2 linked regions of the Flexivirga oryzae genome follow. The protein of the gene in region 2 interacts with the protein of the main gene of each other region in a pairwise test. Links are inferred from orthologs where the notes say so. Each region holds a gene or a part of one and is shown on either strand. Other genes may lie near its edges. The genes, in order: eno and rpe.

Evidence for each region.
Region 1: the proteins of rpe (region 2) and eno interact in binary tests that used the Escherichia coli proteins (3 or more experiments, as listed by UniProt). The link is inferred for Flexivirga oryzae from one-to-one orthologs.

What each region holds. Positions count from the first base shown.
Region 1 is NZ_JACHVQ010000006.1:110,937-118,664, forward strand. What follows is about bases 2,792-5,582. They hold eno (phosphopyruvate hydratase), read right to left. Parts: upstream 4,932-5,582; coding sequence 3,651-4,931; downstream 2,792-3,650. Other genes in these bases: FHU39_RS23010 (DUF501 domain-containing protein), read right to left, coding at 2,792-3,099; FHU39_RS23015 (septum formation initiator family protein), read right to left, coding at 3,108-3,626; FHU39_RS24495 (sensor histidine kinase), read left to right, coding at 5,423-5,582. Also shown: FHU39_RS22990 (helix-turn-helix domain-containing protein), read left to right, coding at 1-451; FHU39_RS22995 (WhiB family transcriptional regulator), read right to left, coding at 443-706; FHU39_RS23000 (DsbA family oxidoreductase), read right to left, coding at 725-1,489; FHU39_RS23005 (Ppx/GppA phosphatase family protein), read right to left, coding at 1,649-2,584; more of FHU39_RS23010, read right to left, coding at 2,581-2,791; more of FHU39_RS24495, read left to right, coding at 5,583-7,728. UniProt on the Escherichia coli protein: Catalyzes the reversible conversion of 2-phosphoglycerate (2-PG) into phosphoenolpyruvate (PEP). It is essential for the degradation of carbohydrates via glycolysis.
Region 2 is NZ_JACHVQ010000001.1:1,412,984-1,420,757, forward strand. The notes cover bases 2,767-5,603. They hold rpe (ribulose-phosphate 3-epimerase), read left to right. Parts: upstream 2,767-3,761; coding sequence 3,762-4,445; downstream 4,446-5,603. Other genes in these bases: FHU39_RS06515 (RsmB/NOP family class I SAM-dependent RNA methyltransferase), read left to right, coding at 2,767-3,733; ribD (bifunctional diaminohydroxyphosphoribosylaminopyrimidine deaminase/5-amino-6-(5-phosphoribosylamino)uracil reductase RibD), read left to right, coding at 4,744-5,603. Also shown: FHU39_RS06495 (primosomal protein N' family DNA-binding protein), read left to right, coding at 1-7; FHU39_RS06500 (HAD family hydrolase), read left to right, coding at 72-743; def (peptide deformylase), read left to right, coding at 752-1,297; fmt (methionyl-tRNA formyltransferase), read left to right, coding at 1,299-2,228; more of FHU39_RS06515, read left to right, coding at 2,225-2,766; more of ribD, read left to right, coding at 5,604-5,754; FHU39_RS06530 (riboflavin synthase), read left to right, coding at 5,756-6,367; FHU39_RS06535 (nicotinamide mononucleotide transporter), read left to right, coding at 6,364-7,068; ribA (GTP cyclohydrolase II), read left to right, coding at 7,065-7,774. UniProt on the Escherichia coli protein: Catalyzes the reversible epimerization of D-ribulose 5-phosphate to D-xylulose 5-phosphate.

The sequences.
Region 1 (7,728 bases), on a different replicon or contig from region 2:
GCGCAGCTACCGCCTGCTCGCCGAGATCCTCACCAGCTATCTGGCCTCACACACGCTCGCACCCAGCGACGCGGCGCTGCACGCCGGCGAGGCATGGGGGCGCTTCCTCACCGACCGCCCGGCCCCCTTCCGCACCGTGGACGACTCCGCGGCTACCCGGCAACTGGTCGACGTCCTGGACGAGATCGGCTTCGCACCGGAGCCGGTGGAGCAGGACAGCCGCCGGCAGATCCTGCTGCACCAGTGCCCGTTCCGTGAGGTCGCCGAAGAACACCGCGACGTGGTGTGCGCCGTCCACCTCGGCCTGATGCGCGGCGTTCTCGCCGAACTCGACGCACCGGTGGACGCGGCACGGCTCGACCCGTTCGTCGAGGCGAACCTCTGCGTGACAACGCTGGCCGACCGCGCGGCACGCACCGTCTCCGCCGACGACGAGTCGGACTCAGGCTGAGGCGCGCCGCCGGCGCAGGTAGCGCAGTCTGCGTCGCTCCTCCGGCGTCATACCACCCCAGATGCCGTCATCCTCGCCGTGCGCCAGCGCTGCCTCCAGGCACTGCGCGGCCACCGGACAGGTGCGGCAGATGGCCTTCGCACGCTCGGTCTGGGCGAGCGCCGGCCCGGTCGTCCCGACCGGGAAGAACAGGTCCGAGTTGAGACCACGACAGGCTGCGTTCCTGCGCCAGTCATCGTCGGGATCCGTGAGCACGAGCGAACCTCCCCACCGTCAGGCGTCGGACCGCAGCGCCCGCGCGTCGGGCAGCCGGTAGAGGTTGCCCCACCTGCCGCCGATCTGCGACACCCAGGACTCGGGCGGCCGCCCGTCGACCCTCGGGTAGCGGCGGGGATCGCCCACAGGAGGTTCGATCCGCACGTTGCGATAGACCAGCTCCTTGCCGAGCCGGCGCACGGCATCGAGTCCGGTCAGGGTCGCGCCGTCGACCAGGAGCACCGGCAGGTCCGGCCTGTCCAGCGCCAGCCACTCCGCGCGCCACGCCCGCACCCGCCGGTACGCGCCGCCGGTGATCGGACCCCGATTGACCGCGACGGCATACCCGGCCTCGCGCAACGGGTCCGCGTCGACCCCCGACCGCAGCACGGGACCGGTCAGCGGGGTGCGCAGGACGTTCGGGTTGCCGATGTCGACCCCCTCGCGCCAGTACAACTCGAACAGCAGCCGGCGTGCTTCGCCGGCGACCCGACTGCCGCAGAGCTCCGACCAGGCGGACACCGCGGCCTCCGTCTTCGGGGCCACCGCCGGGACGCGCCACGGCAAGAGTTCCCCGTCGAGCAGCGAGGCCTGCAAGGTCGAGAACCGCGCCACGAGTGCACGACGGTCCTCGCCGGACAGGGGCACGCCGCCCACGGGAAGGTCGGCGCGGGACTCGACCGCGCGCCAGTCCACCTCCACCTCCCCGGCCAGCGCGTCCGCACGTCTGCTCGCGACGTAGCACTCCGGGCTACTGAAGTCGGCGTAAACGATCAGGCTCATGGCGACCAACCTCCGTTCCGATGGCGCCGATACCGCGGCGCTGACTATTTTTTACTAGAGTAATAGTTTTTATTACTCAGGGGAAGACGTCGCCGGTGAATGGGTAGCGCGGAGCGGGCTCCGGACCGGGGCTCGGAGCAGGAGGGTCGGGCGGAAGGGTCAGCCGAGCCCGAGGGCGATGCCGTCGAGGATGTCGTGTTCGCTGGTGAGCACCGTGTCGATGCCGGCCACCGCACTGACGCGGCCGACGATGGTGCGCCAGATCAGCGCACCCGATCCGATGACGTCGACCCGCCCGGGATGCATGTAACCGAGCGCGGCACGCTCTGCGCGGGTCGCCCGCAGCAGTGCGTCGCAGGAACGCTGGGCCTGCTCGACCGACAACTCGGTGCCGTGGATCCGCTCCGGGTCGTAGACCGCGAGCCCCAGCGCATGCGCCGTGATGGTGGTGACCGAACCGGCCAGCCCGATCAACGCACCGGCGCGTTGCAGCGGAACCGTCGCGGCGGCTTCGTCGATCGCGGCGTTGATGTCGACCAGCGCCGCGTCGATCTCGGCGTCAGTGGGCGGGTCGGTGTGCAGATGACGCTCGGTGAAGCGCACGCATCCGATGTTCACCGACCGTGCGGCGGTCACGTCGCCGGCGCCGAGGACGAACTCGGTGGATCCCCCGCCGAGGTCGACCACGAGGTATGGCGCAGGCGTCGACGGCTGCACCACGCTCGTCGCGCCGCGAAAGCTCAACTGTGCCTCTTCATCACCGCTGATGACCTCCGGCTCGATGCCGAAATCGCTGAAGGCGGAGGCGATCCCACGGGTGAAGTCGGCTGCGTTCGCCGCATCCCGCGACGCGGAGGTGGCCACGAAACGCACCCGTTCCACGTCGGCCGCGACGCACTGCCCGGCATACACCCGGGCTGCTCGCAACGTGCGCTCCATCGCGTCCGGTGCGATGCGACCGGTCACGTCGACACCCTGACCGAGGCGCACGATCTCCATCGTGCGCACGACGTCACTCAGTGACTGCCCGTCGGTGTCCGCGATCAGCAGGCGGATCGAGTTGGTGCCGCAGTCGACGGCCGCGACTCGCGTCATACCTTCTCCTGGGGCTGGGTGCAGCAACCGCCGTCCCACCAGGCGGGAAGCATTGAAAGTGCTTCGTCGCCAAGCGGATTGACGCCTGGGCCGACTGCCATCGAGTGCGCCACAAGCACGTGCAGGCACTTCACCCGGTCGGGCATCCCGCCCGCCGAGATGCCGGCGATCTCGGGGACCTCACCGAGCGCGGCGCGCCGCCGCAGGTAGTCCTCGTGCGCCGCACGGTAGGCCGCCGCCAGCTCGGGGTCCGTGCCGAGTCGGTCGGTCATCTCACGCATCAGGCCGCGGGCCTCCAGCGTTCCGATCGCGCCGGTCAGCCGGGGGCAGGTGGCGTAGAAGGTCGTCGGGAAGGGCGTGCCATCGGGCAGTCGCGGCAGTGTCCGGACCACGGCAGGACAACCGCAGGGACAACGTGCCGCGATCTCGACCACCCCACGCGGCAGCCTGCCGAGTTGTCGCTCGACCGCCTCGAGGTCTGCGGGATCAACCGCAGGAGAAGGGTTTTCGGGCATGGGTCGGTTCAGTGTTCGCCGGAGGACACGACGGACCGCCACAGCGTGCCGTACCAGGTCTGCGACTGGTTGGCCCGTTTCGCGACACCCGCACCCGACGTCCCGTCGGTCACGTAGACCGTCAGGGTCTTGCCCGGTTTGGCGAAGCCGAGCCGCTGACCGGCCTGCGCCTCGACATACTTCGGGTCGCTCCACTTGGCCTTCTCGGCCCGCAACGACTTGACGTCCGCCTGCTGGGCCGCGACCTGCGCCTGGAGTTTTGCGACCTGCTGCCGCTGCGACAGGTAGGAGCGCACCGTGGGCGCGATCACGACGGCGAGGAAGACGATCAGCGCACCGACGACGGCCAGTCGGCGCATCGAGCGCGGTGACCGCGTCTTGCGCACCGCCCGGGTGCCGGTCGCGGCCTTGCCCGGCGCCGTGCGCACCGAGGTGGTGCGCCCGGTGCCGGAGCGCCGCGGCCGGGCCGACGGGCGTGACGTCGCGCGCGACCGACCCGTCGGGGTCTTGCGCGAATCGCGTGTCACAAGTGGACCTTTCGTTGTCCTCGCTCAGGCCTTGAACCGCGGGAAGGCACTGGCGCCCGCGTAGACCGCGGCGTCGTCCAGCTCCTCCTCGATGCGCAGCAACTGGTTGTATTTGGCGACCCGGTCCGAGCGCGCCGGGGCACCGGTCTTGATCTGCCCGCAGTTGGTGGCGACCGCGAGGTCCGCGATGGTCGTGTCCTCGGTCTCCCCCGACCGGTGACTCATCATGCACCGGAAGCCGTTGCTCTGCGCGAGCGTGACCGCGTCGAGGGTCTCGGTCAGCGTGCCGATCTGGTTGACCTTGACCAGCAGCGCGTTGGCGATCCCGGACTCGATGCCGCGCGCCAGCCGCTTGGGGTTGGTGACGAAGAGGTCGTCGCCGACGATCTGCACCTTGTCGCCGAGCTCGTCGGTGAGGATCTTCCAACCCTCCCAGTCCTCTTCGTTCAGTGGGTCCTCGATCGACACCAGCGGGTATGACGCCACCAGGTCGGCGTAGTAGGCGGTCATCTCGGCGGCGGACTTCTTGCTGCCCTCGAACACGTAGGAACCGTCCTCGAAGAACTCGCTGGCCGCGACGTCGAGCGCGAGCGCGATGTCCTTGCCGGGGGTGTAGCCGGCGGCCTTGATCGCGTCGAGGATCAGGTCGAGCGCGGCGCGGTTGGACTCCAGGCTGGGGGCGAAGCCGCCCTCGTCGCCGAGGCCGGTGGCCAGGCCGCGGTCCTGCAGCACCTTCTTGAGTGCGTGGTAGACCTCAGCGCCCCAGCGCAACGCCTCCCGGAAGGAGCCGGCGCCGATCGGCGCGATCATGAACTCCTGGATGTCGACGTTGGAGTCGGCGTGGGCGCCGCCGTTGAGGATGTTCATCATCGGGACCGGCAGCAGGTGCGCGTTGGGCCCGCCGACGTAACGGAAGAGCGGCAGGTCGGCCGACTCGGCGGCGGCCTGCGCGACGGCAAGGCTGACACCGAGGATGGCGTTGGCTCCCACGCGGCCCTTGTTGTCGGTGCCGTCGGTGCCGAGCATCTCCTGGTCGACCAGGCGCTGCTCGCTGGCGTCATACCCGAGCACATGCGGCGCGATCTCCTCGGCGACAGCGTCGACGGCGTCCTGGACACCCTTGCCGCCATACCGCTTCGCATCGCCGTCGCGGCGCTCGACGGCCTCGAACTGACCGGTGCTGGCACCGGAGGGGACCGCGGCCCGTCCGACGGTGCCGTCGTCGAGCGCGACCTCGACCTCGACGGTCGGGTTGCCTCGGGAGTCGAGGATCTCGCGGGCGAGCAGGGCGTCAATCGTGGCCACTTAGCAGTCTCCTGGCAGGGGTCGGGACGTTGGGAGCAGGCATGATGCCCACACGTGCTGCGGGTTCAGACTATCGCCGACGGCGATGCGGATCCGGGACGACCCGCTCGGTGGGCCCGCCGACTTCGGCCGCTCCGTCGCCGACGGCGCCGGGTGACGCCCGGCACGGCTACCATGTCGAGGCGATTCTGCGAGGCAGTTCACGCCATTCCGGTGTCATGGACGATCGACTTGGTGCATCCTGTTCCGAACGGGCGACCACATTGCCCGCGTCTCACGCTGCCCGAGGGATGCGGACGCGGCGCCGACAAATACACGCGGACGTGGAGCAACTAGGGGTGGGGGCTCGTCCGCACAGACTGTGAAGACGGGGCGCCTCGCGGTGCGCCGCGGACTGGAAGAGACCGACGACGATGCCTGAATCACGCCGACCTGTGACGGCGTCTCCGGCGACGGACGACAACGCGCCCACGAGGACGTTCTGGCCACCGATGGACTGGTCACTGCGACGCAAGGTTGTCGCAGCCCTGGCGATCCCGCTGATCTTCGCCACCGTGCTGGTGTGTTTCCGGATCGCCGGCGCGTGGTCCGACGCGGGCGCCGCATCGCAGGCCAAGAGCCGGTATGCCGCGCTCGAGCCGTCCATCGACTACCTGGCCGCCAGCCAGGACCTCGCCGCAGAACTGGTCCGGCCGTCGCCGGACGACAAGACGATCGAGACGAACCGGGCACGGTTCGGCGCAGCACGCACGGCGCTCACGTCGGCGATCGGCTCGTCGAGCCTCAGCTCGCACCAGCGCAGCCTGCTCAACGCGGCGGTCAACAGCGGTGACGCACTCACCTCCGGGACCGGCGGGACGGGCGACGCCACGTCCCTGGCACCCGGCGCGATCAGCTCCGACGTGCTGGGCTTCCTGGACGACCTCAACGCCGCCCACCCCGAGCAGACGCTCAACGCGCTGCACGACGTGGTCACCGCGCAGAGCCACCTGGCCGACGAACGACTCGACCTGGCACGGGAGACCGGGTTCACCGACGACCTGCGGACCACCCTGTCCGCGGACGTCGGCGGCGAACAGGACGCTCTCGAGCGCGTCCAGGCGGCGCAGTTACCGACGGTGGATGTGTCGACCCAGCAGGCGGCGACGGTCAGCCGGCTCGCGTTCAGCACCAACGGCACGTTCGACCAGGTCAAGAGCGTGACCCCGAGCGTCACCTCCTCCTACCGGACGGTCTACCGCGCCGCGGTGGCCACGGCCACCGACCGGGTGTCCGCCCAGGCGGACGACTCGCGGCGCTCCGCGCTGCTGCAGATCGGCTTGATCCTGGCGATCCTGCTGCTCACCGTGCTGCTCGCCCTGCTCATCTCGCGACGGCTGCTGGTGCGGCCGATCGCCCGGCTGCGACGCAGCACGATCGACGTCGCCGAAGAGCACCTGCCCGCAGCGATCGAACGCGTGCAGTCCGGCCAGGGCGTCGGGCGGATCCAGAGCGTCGCGCTGCCCCATCGGGAGGAGATCGGGCAGCTGTCCCGCGCGATCGACGGGATGCAGAACCGCGCCATCCGGCTGGCGTCCGAACAGGCGACCCTGCGCCGGCAGATGACCGAGATGTTCGAGACCCTGTCGCGACGCAACACCTCGCTGGTCAACCAGCAACTCAACCTGCTCGAGCAGCTGGAGCGCAGCGAGGACGACTCCGCGCGGCTGGACAGCCTCTTCCGGCTGGACCACATGGCCGCTCGCATGCGACGTAACGGTCAGAGCCTGATGGTGCTCGCGGGCAACGAGGGCCGCCACCGGAACGAAACGCTCGCAATCGCCCAAGTGGTCGGGGCGGCGATCTCCGAGGTGCAGGACTACCAGCGGGTCGACGTCGCCCAGTTGCCGGACCAGATCGTCGACCCCGAGGTCGCGACGGACCTGGTGCACGTGGTCGCCGAGCTCGTCGACAACGCACTCGCGTACTCCCCGCCGCAGTCCCGCGTCCAGATCGGCGGTGCGCGCGCCATCGACGGTGGCGTCCTGCTGGAGATCGAGGACCACGGGCTCGGCATCGAGGCGGACCAGCTCGAGAAGCTGAATGACGACATCTCCGCCGGTGGCGAGTTCGGCGTCGAAACCACCCGCCACATGGGCCTTTTCGTGGTCGCACGGCTCGGGGAGAGTCACGGCATCGACGTACGGCTGCGCGCGAACCCCTCGGGCGGCACCGTCGCCGCGGTGCACGTGCCGGTCGGGGTGCTGCGGGCGCCCGAACCTGCCGCACCGCCGGCGCGTCGAGCCACACCCGCACCGGCCCGCGCCGAGCGCGCGACCGCCGTCGACGCCGCTCCCCCGGAGCCGGTCGAGCAGACCGAGGCCGGCCTGCCGCGTCGCCGACCGGGCGCCACCGGCGTGAGCGCCCTCACCGGCGCCGCCTCGCTCGGCGCCGCGGCCGCGCAACACACGGCCGACGCCAGCGATGCCCGGGGCGACTGGGTCTCCCCGATCGCCGGTTCGGCCTCGGCACCCGAGCGCTCGCTCGGCGCGATGGCGTTCTTCAGCGGCACCCGGGACGCCCGGCCGGGCCGATCCGACGACGCCGCCGGAGCCGACGGCGTCGGCGGCCGAGCGGGTTCCGGGTCCGGGTCCGACCTGTCGGCCGGTGACTCGGCGGAAGCCGCCGCGCCTCCGGCGCAGGAGCCACGTCATACTCCTCCCCGGGTGGAGGACACCCCGATCTTCCGGTCGATCAGCTCCCGCTGGCTGGGCGCGGACGGCGAACTGCCGTGGTCCTCCGAGCCCACCGACCGGGC
Region 2 (7,774 bases):
GCTCTGAGTCGCCGTCACGAGACCTTGCCCCGGCAACGGGCCGACGCGCCGATATCGCTAGTGTCTGAGTGATGAATTCGCAGCAAGTGCTGACCGCAGAGGACCCGAACCTGAAGCCGTCACCGGTCGACGCCGTCGTCTTCGACCTCGGCAACGTGCTGATCGACTGGGACCCCCGGCCGGCGATCGCAGCGGGTGTCGGTGACGAGCGTGCCGAGGCGTTCCTCACCGGCGGGGAGTTCGACTTCGGCGCCTGGAACCACGCGCAGGACGCGGGCCGCACGTTCGCCGACGGTGAGGCCGCCGCAACGGCGCAGTTCCCGCACCTCGCGGACGAGATCCGTTCCTACCGAGCCAATTTCGGCGAGTCGCTGCGCGCGCCGATCGACGGCACGGTCGCCATACTCAAGCAGTTGCACGCCGCGCAGATCCCACTGCTCGCGCTCACCAACTGGTCCGCGGAGACGTTCCCGGTCGCGCTCGACAAGTTCGACTTCCTCGACCTCTTCGACGACATCATCGTCTCCGGCGAGGAGGGCGTCGCCAAGCCCGACCCGGAGATCTTCGAGGAACTCGCCGACCGGGTGCGCCACCTGGGCAGCCTCGACGACTGCATCTTCATCGACGACAAGCTGGCCAACGTGCAGGCGGCCACCCTCGCGGGCCTGGACGCGATCGAGTTCACCACCCCGGAGGAGCTGCGCGCCGACCTGTTGGTGCGCGGGCTCCCGGTCGAACGGTAGGAGCCGGTATGTCGATCACGCCCATCCGGCTCTACGGTGACCCCGTCCTGCGCACCCCGGCCGCACCGGTCACGACCTTCGACAAGGAGCTGCGCACCCTCGTCGCCGACCTGACCGAGACGATGATGGATGCACCCGGTGCCGGGCTGGCCGCTCCACAGCTCGGTGTGGGGCTGCGGGTGTTCACCTATTACGTCGACGGCGTGCTCGGACACCTCGTCAACCCCGACCTGGATCTGTCCGGCGAGCTCGAGACCGACGACGAGGGGTGCCTGTCGATCCCCGCGTTCTCCTGGCCGACGCCCCGGTCGGTTTCCGTGGTCGCTCGTGGGTTCGACATGTATGGCGAGCCGCTCACCCTCGAGGGCAGCCATCTGCTGGCCCGCTGCATCCAGCACGAGACCGACCACCTGGACGGCATCCTCTTCATCGACCGGCTCGACAAGGAGCAGCGCAGGCTCGCGCTCAAGGAGATCCGCAACGCGGAGTGGGCCGGCCTGCCCGGGCCGATCGTCAGGGACAGTCCGCACGCCAACCCGTCGTACGGGGCCTGACATGCGTGTCGTCTTCGCCGGCACACCCGAGGTGGCGCTGCCCAGCCTGCGCGCGATCGCGGCGTCCCCGCACCAGATCGTCGGCGTGGTCACGCGTCCGGACGCGCCGGCCGGTCGGGGCCGCGCCCTGCGCCCGTCACCGGTCGGCGAGTTCGGTGCGGAGCTGGGCGTGCCGGTGCTCACCCCGCGGTCGGCCAAGGACCCGGGTTTCGCCGAGGAGTTGGCGGCGCTGCAACCGGACGTGTGCCCGGTGGTCGCCTACGGCTCACTGGTGCCACGCAGGGTCATCGACATACCGCGCCTCGGGTGGGTCAACCTGCACTTCTCGCTGCTGCCGGCCTGGCGCGGCGCCGCCCCGGTGCAGCACGCGATCCTGCACGGCGACGAGGTGACCGGCGCGACGGCCTTCCTGCTCGAAGAAGGCATGGACACCGGTCCCGTGCTGGGCACGATGACCGAGACGATCCGCCCGGCCGACACCAGCGGCGACCTGCTGGGGCGGCTGGCCGAAGCGGGCGCGGGACTGCTCGTCGCAGCACTCGACGGGCTGGAGAGCGGTTCGATCGCCCCGGTGCCGCAACCCGCCGACGGTGTCTCCATGGCGCCGAAGATCACCGCCGCCGACGGTGAGATCCGTTGGAGCGACCCGGCTTTCGCCATCGACCGACGAGTTCGAGCCTGTACGCCGGCACCGGGTGCGTGGACGACGTTCCGTGGGACACGCCTGAAGATCGGCGGCCTGACGCCGAGCGCGCCGGACGACATCCAGCCGGCAGCGGGCGAACTGCGCGCCACCAAGAAGGCCGTGTATGTCGGCACCGGCAGCACTCCCGTGCGGCTGGATGTCGTCCAGCCGCACGGCAAGAAGGCGATGCCCGGTGCGGACTGGGCCCGCGGTGTGCGGGTCGACGAAGGAGAGACTTTCGGGTGAACAACAGCGACCAACCTGGCGGGTACCGCGACGAGCGCGGCCGGCAGCGCCCCGCGTCACGACGCGCCGGCGGCAAGAACCGCACCGCCGTCCGGCCGGCGGACCGGCGTCGCGGCGGCGACCCCACCCGCAAGGCTGCGTGGCAGGTCATGCGGTCGGTGGCCGACGGTGCCTACGCCAACCTGGAGCTGCCGAAGGTGCTCCGGGCGGCGGACCTGCACGGACGGGACGCCGCGTTCGCCACGGAGCTGACGTACGGCGCCATCAGGATGCGCGGGCTGTACGACGCCGTCATCGAGTTCGCGGCCGGGCGACCGGTCGGGCAGATCGACCCGCCGGTGCTGGACACGCTGCGTCTCGGCGCCCATCAGATCCTCGGCATGCGGGTCCCGTCGCACGCCGCCGCCTCGGAGACGGTGGCCCTGGCACGCGAGATGAACGGCACCGGGGCCTCGGGCTTCGTCAACGCCGTGCTGCGGCGGATCACCGAGCGCACCCGCGAGGAGTGGGTCCGAGAGGTCACGGCCGGCCGGTCCCTTGAGGACGCGCTCGCCGTCGAGTACTCGCACCCGGCCTGGGTGGTGCGGGCGTTGCGCGGAGCGTTGCGGTCCGGGGGAGTGGCCGACGAGGCGAGCCTGGACGATGCGCTGGTCGCGCTACTGGAGGCGGACAACGCCGCACCGGCGGTGTCACTGGTCGCCCGTCCGGGTCTCGCGACCGTGCAGGAGCTGGTCGACGCCGGCGCCGAGGCGTCCACCCTGTCACCCGTCGGCGCGGTGCTGCCCGGCGGTGACCCGGCCGACATACCGGCCGTCCGGCAGACCCGGGCGGCGGTGCAGGACGAGGGTTCTCAGCTGGTCGCGCTCGCGCTCGCCGCGGCGCCGCGGGAGGGTGAGGGGCCGCAGGAGTGGCTCGACCTGTGCGCCGGGCCGGGTGGCAAGGCGGCACTGCTGGCCGCGCTGTCGGCCGACCGACCGGACGTCACCGTCTTCGTCAACGAGGTCAGCGAGCACCGCACCGAGCTGGTGCGGCGGACCATGCGCGCCGCGATCGACGCCGGTGCCGAGGTCATGATCGGCACCGGCGACGGCCGTGAGCTCGGCGCGGAGGAGCCGAACACCTACGACCGGGTCCTGGTCGACGCACCGTGCACCGGTCTCGGCGCGCTGCGGCGCCGGCCGGAGGCACGCTGGCGACGGACACCGAGCGACGTCACCGACCTCACCACCGTGCAGTCGGACCTGCTGACCTCGGCCCTGGACGCGGCCAAACCCGGAGGTGTCGTCGCCTACGTCACGTGCAGCCCGCACGTCGCGGAGACCACCGAGGTGGTCCGTTCGGTGACCGCGGGCCGTGACGACGTCGTCGTCGAGGACGCGCGGCCGCTCTTCCGCGACGCCGCAGGTGCACAGCTCGCCGATCTCGGTGACGGGCCGGCGGTGCAGCTGTGGCCGCACCTGCACGGCACCGACGCGATGTTCTTCGCGCTGCTGCGCAAGAAGTGAATTAGCAGATACCGCACCACGATTCGTCATGAGAAAACCTGGAGGACGCGTGCTGATCGCACCGAGCATCCTGTCGGCCGACTTCGCCAATCTCGAGCGCGACCTGCACCGGATCGCGAACGCGGACTGGGCGCACGTCGACGTGATGGACTACCACTTCGTGCCCAACCTCACCCTCGGGCTGCCCGTCGTCGAGGCACTGCAACGGGTCAGCCCGATCCCGCTCGACTGCCACCTGATGATCGAGGACCCGGACCGGTGGGCGCCCGCGTACGCGGAGGCGGGGGCACACAGTGTGACCTTCCACATCGAGGCGGCCCGTGACCCGCGCACGCTGGCGAAGGACCTGCACGCGGCCGGCGCGCAGGCCTGTATGGCGCTCAAGCCGGGGACACCGTTCGCGCCGTACGAGGAGTTGCTGGACGTGGTCGACATGGTCCTGGTCATGACCGTGGAGCCGGGGTTCGGCGGGCAGAGCTTCATGGCCGACCAGATGCCGAAGGTGCGCGAGGTCCGGGAGGCGATCGGCCGGCGCGGCGGCCAGATCCGCATCGAGGTCGACGGCGGCGTCGCCGCCTCCACGATCGAACAGTGCGCGGCGGCCGGCGCTGACGTATTCGTCGCAGGCTCAGCCGTTTACGGGGCGGAGGACGCAGCCGCCGCGGTCGAGGAGTTGCGCGGCCTCGCGCAGGCGTGCGCCGGCCACCGCTGACTCACCAGGTGGACGCTCCTTGCGGCAGGGCTTGACTGCAGTGTCATAATGTTGCCGAACGTGCTCCGGGGTCGGTGAAATTCCGAGCCGGCGGTGATAGTCCGCGACCCGACTGCTTCGGCAGCCGGTTGACCTGGTGGAACTCCAGGACCGACGGTTAAAGTCCGGATGGGAGGCGCACGTGGGGTGTGCCCTCTGGCAGACCCCGGCGGCAGTGCAAGGCCAGCCATCCTGGCCGACCGCAACCGCTCGTCATCCCCGGAGCCGGTGAGACCGGACCGGAAGGAGTGACGAGGCGGTGCAGCACCCCTCAGCTTTCGAGCAGCCGATGCGCGCTGCCCTCGAACTGGCCGCGCGCGGCCCCGTCGCCGACGCCAACCCGCGGGTCGGGTGCGTGATCGTGCGTGACCAGGCCGTCGTCGGCCGAGGCTGGCACGCCGGCGCCGGGACGCCGCACGCCGAAGTGGTGGCACTCGCCGACGCCGGTGAGCTCGCGCGCGGCGCCACCGCCTACGTCACGCTCGAGCCATGTGCCCACCAGGGCCGCACCGGACCGTGCACCGCAGCACTCAGCGCGGCCGGCGTGTCCCGGGTCGTCTACGCGCAGGAGGACCCGAACCCGGTCGCGCAGGGCGGCGCCGCGGTGCTCCGCGACCGCGGGATCGAGGTGCACGGCGGTGTGCTGGCCGCCGAGGCCGCAGCCCTCAACGAGACCTGGTCGTTCGCGGTCACCCACGAACGGCCCTGGGTGGTGTGGAAGTTCGCGATGACGCTGGACGGCCGGTCGGCCGCGGCCGACGGGACGAGCCAGTGGATCAGCAACCCCGAGTCCCGTGCCGAAGTGCACGAACTGCGGGCCCGAGTGGGCGCCGTCATGGTCGGCACCGGCACCGCGCTCGCGGACGATCCGCAGCTGACCGCACGTTCCGCGGCCGGTGCCGTCACCGGGCCGCAGCCGTTGCGGGTCGTCGTCGGCGAGCGGGAACTTCCCGCGGCGGCACGGGTGCTGGACGACGCCGCGCCGACGGTGCACCTGCGCACCCACGAGCCGGAGGTCGTGCTCGAGGACCTGCACGCACGCGGCGTCCGGTCCGTCCTGCTCGAAGGCGGTGCGACACTCGGCGCCGCCTTCCAGCGGGCCGGTCTCGTCGACGAAGTCGTCGTGTATGTCGCACCCGTACTGCTCGGCTCCGGCACTGCCGCCGTGGCCGATCTCGGTGTCCACACCCTGTCGGACGCCGCCCACTGGACCCTGCACGACATCCGGCGACTCGCCGACGACGTGCGACTCACCTATCGGAGGAAGTGACGTGTTCACCGGCATCGTCGAAGAGCTCGGAAGAGCCAAAGCGATCGAGCGACAGGGCGACTCGGCTCGGCTCACACTCGAGGCACACAGGGTGCTCGACCAGGTGGAGCACGGTGCGTCGATCGCGGTCAACGGGGTGTGCCTGACGGTCGTGGAACACACCACGGACGAGTTCACCGTCGACGTGATGGCCGAGACCCTGGACCGGAGCAGCCTGGGGGCGCTGACGCCCGGCGGGCAGGTGAACCTGGAGCGCGCCATGCGCGCCGACGGACGGCTGGACGGCCACATCGTGCAAGGGCACGTCGACGGTGTCGTCGAGGTGCTCGGCCGGCAGGAGCACGAGCACTGGACCGAGTTACGGCTGTCGCTGCCGGCGGCGCTGGCGCCATACGTCGCCGAGAAGGGTTCGGTCGCCCTGGACGGCGTCTCCCTGACCGTCGCCTCGGTGACGGCTGACGCGTTCACGGTGTGCCTGATCCCGACGACGCTGCAGCTGACGACCTTCGGGGAGCGTGCGATCGGCGACCCGGTGAACATCGAGGTGGATGTGCTCGCCAAGTACGTCGAGCGCATGGTCGGACTGAACGGGCAGCGAGGAGACCAGCAGTGAACTTCTTCGAGCGCCTCTACGACGCGTCGATCACCATCGGCGGGCACGGCATCACCTGGCGGGAGATCGTCGGAAACCTCTTCGGGCTGGCCTCGGCCATCGGCGGCATGCGGCGCAAGGTCTGGGCCTGGCCGGTCGGGATCGTCGGCAACGCGTTGCTCTTCACGGTCTTCTTCGCGCTCGGCTTCACCGCCCACGGCGGACAGGTGATGTTCGGCCAGGCCGGCCGGCAGGTGTTCTTCATCATCACCTCGATCTACGGGTGGTGGATCTGGCAGCGCAACAAGGCCGGTCGTCGCCCGGACGCCCCGGCCGTACAACCGCACTGGGCCACCGGCGCCGAGCGGCTCGGTTATCTCGGCTTCTGGCTGGTTGCAGTGGTTCTCGTGCAGTGGAGCAGCCGGGTGATCGGTGTCGGCTGGACACCGCCGAGCTGGTACTACTGGGCCGACGCGTGGATCTTCGTCGGCTCGATCGTGGCGACGTTCGCCATGGCGCGCGGCTGGAACGACTTCTGGCTGGTCTGGATCGCGGTCGACCTCGTCGGTGTCCCGGAGCTGATCCACTTCCAGTACTACCCGTCGGCCGCGCTCTACGCGTTCTACGCATGTTTCGTCATCTGGGGTTTCTTCGTGTGGTTGCGAGTCAGCCGTCGGGCGGGCGATCCGTCCGACGTCGATGAAGAGTTGGTGAGGTCATGACAGATTCGATCGAGGCCGCCCTGGCCGAAATCGCCGCCGGCAGGCCGGTGCTCGTCGCGGACGACGCCGACCGGGAGAACGAGGTCGACCTCGTGATGGCCGCGCAGCATGCGGACGCGCGGTGGATCGGCTGGGCCGTCCGGCACGGGTCCGGCGTGATCTGCGCGCCGATGACACATACCGTGGCCGATCGGCTGGGGCTCCCACCGATGGTGCAGGACAACCAGGACCCGAAGGGCACGGCATACACGATCTCCGTGGACGCGACCGGTCTCGCAACCGGGATCAGCGCCGCCGAGCGGGCGAAGACCCTTGCCACGCTGGCCGACCCGAGCTCGGTGGTGGCGGACTTCACCCGCCCCGGACACATCTTCCCGTTGCGTGCCCGCGAGGGAGGCGTGCTCGAACGCACCGGCCACACCGAGGCCGCCGTCGACCTCGCCCGGTTGGCCGGGTGCTCCCCGGTCGGCGCGATCGTCGAACTCGTCCACGACGACGGGTCGATGATGCGGCTCGGGGACGCCGAGGAGCTCGCCGCCCGGGACGGGCTGCTCGTGATCACGATCGAGGACCTGGTGGCCTGGCGCAGGCTGCACGACCGGGTGGTGTGCCGGGCGCGCACGAAGCTGCCGACGCCGCACGGCGCATTCACGATGTTCGGGTACACCGACCTGCTCACCGGTCATGATCACGTGGCACTGGTGTC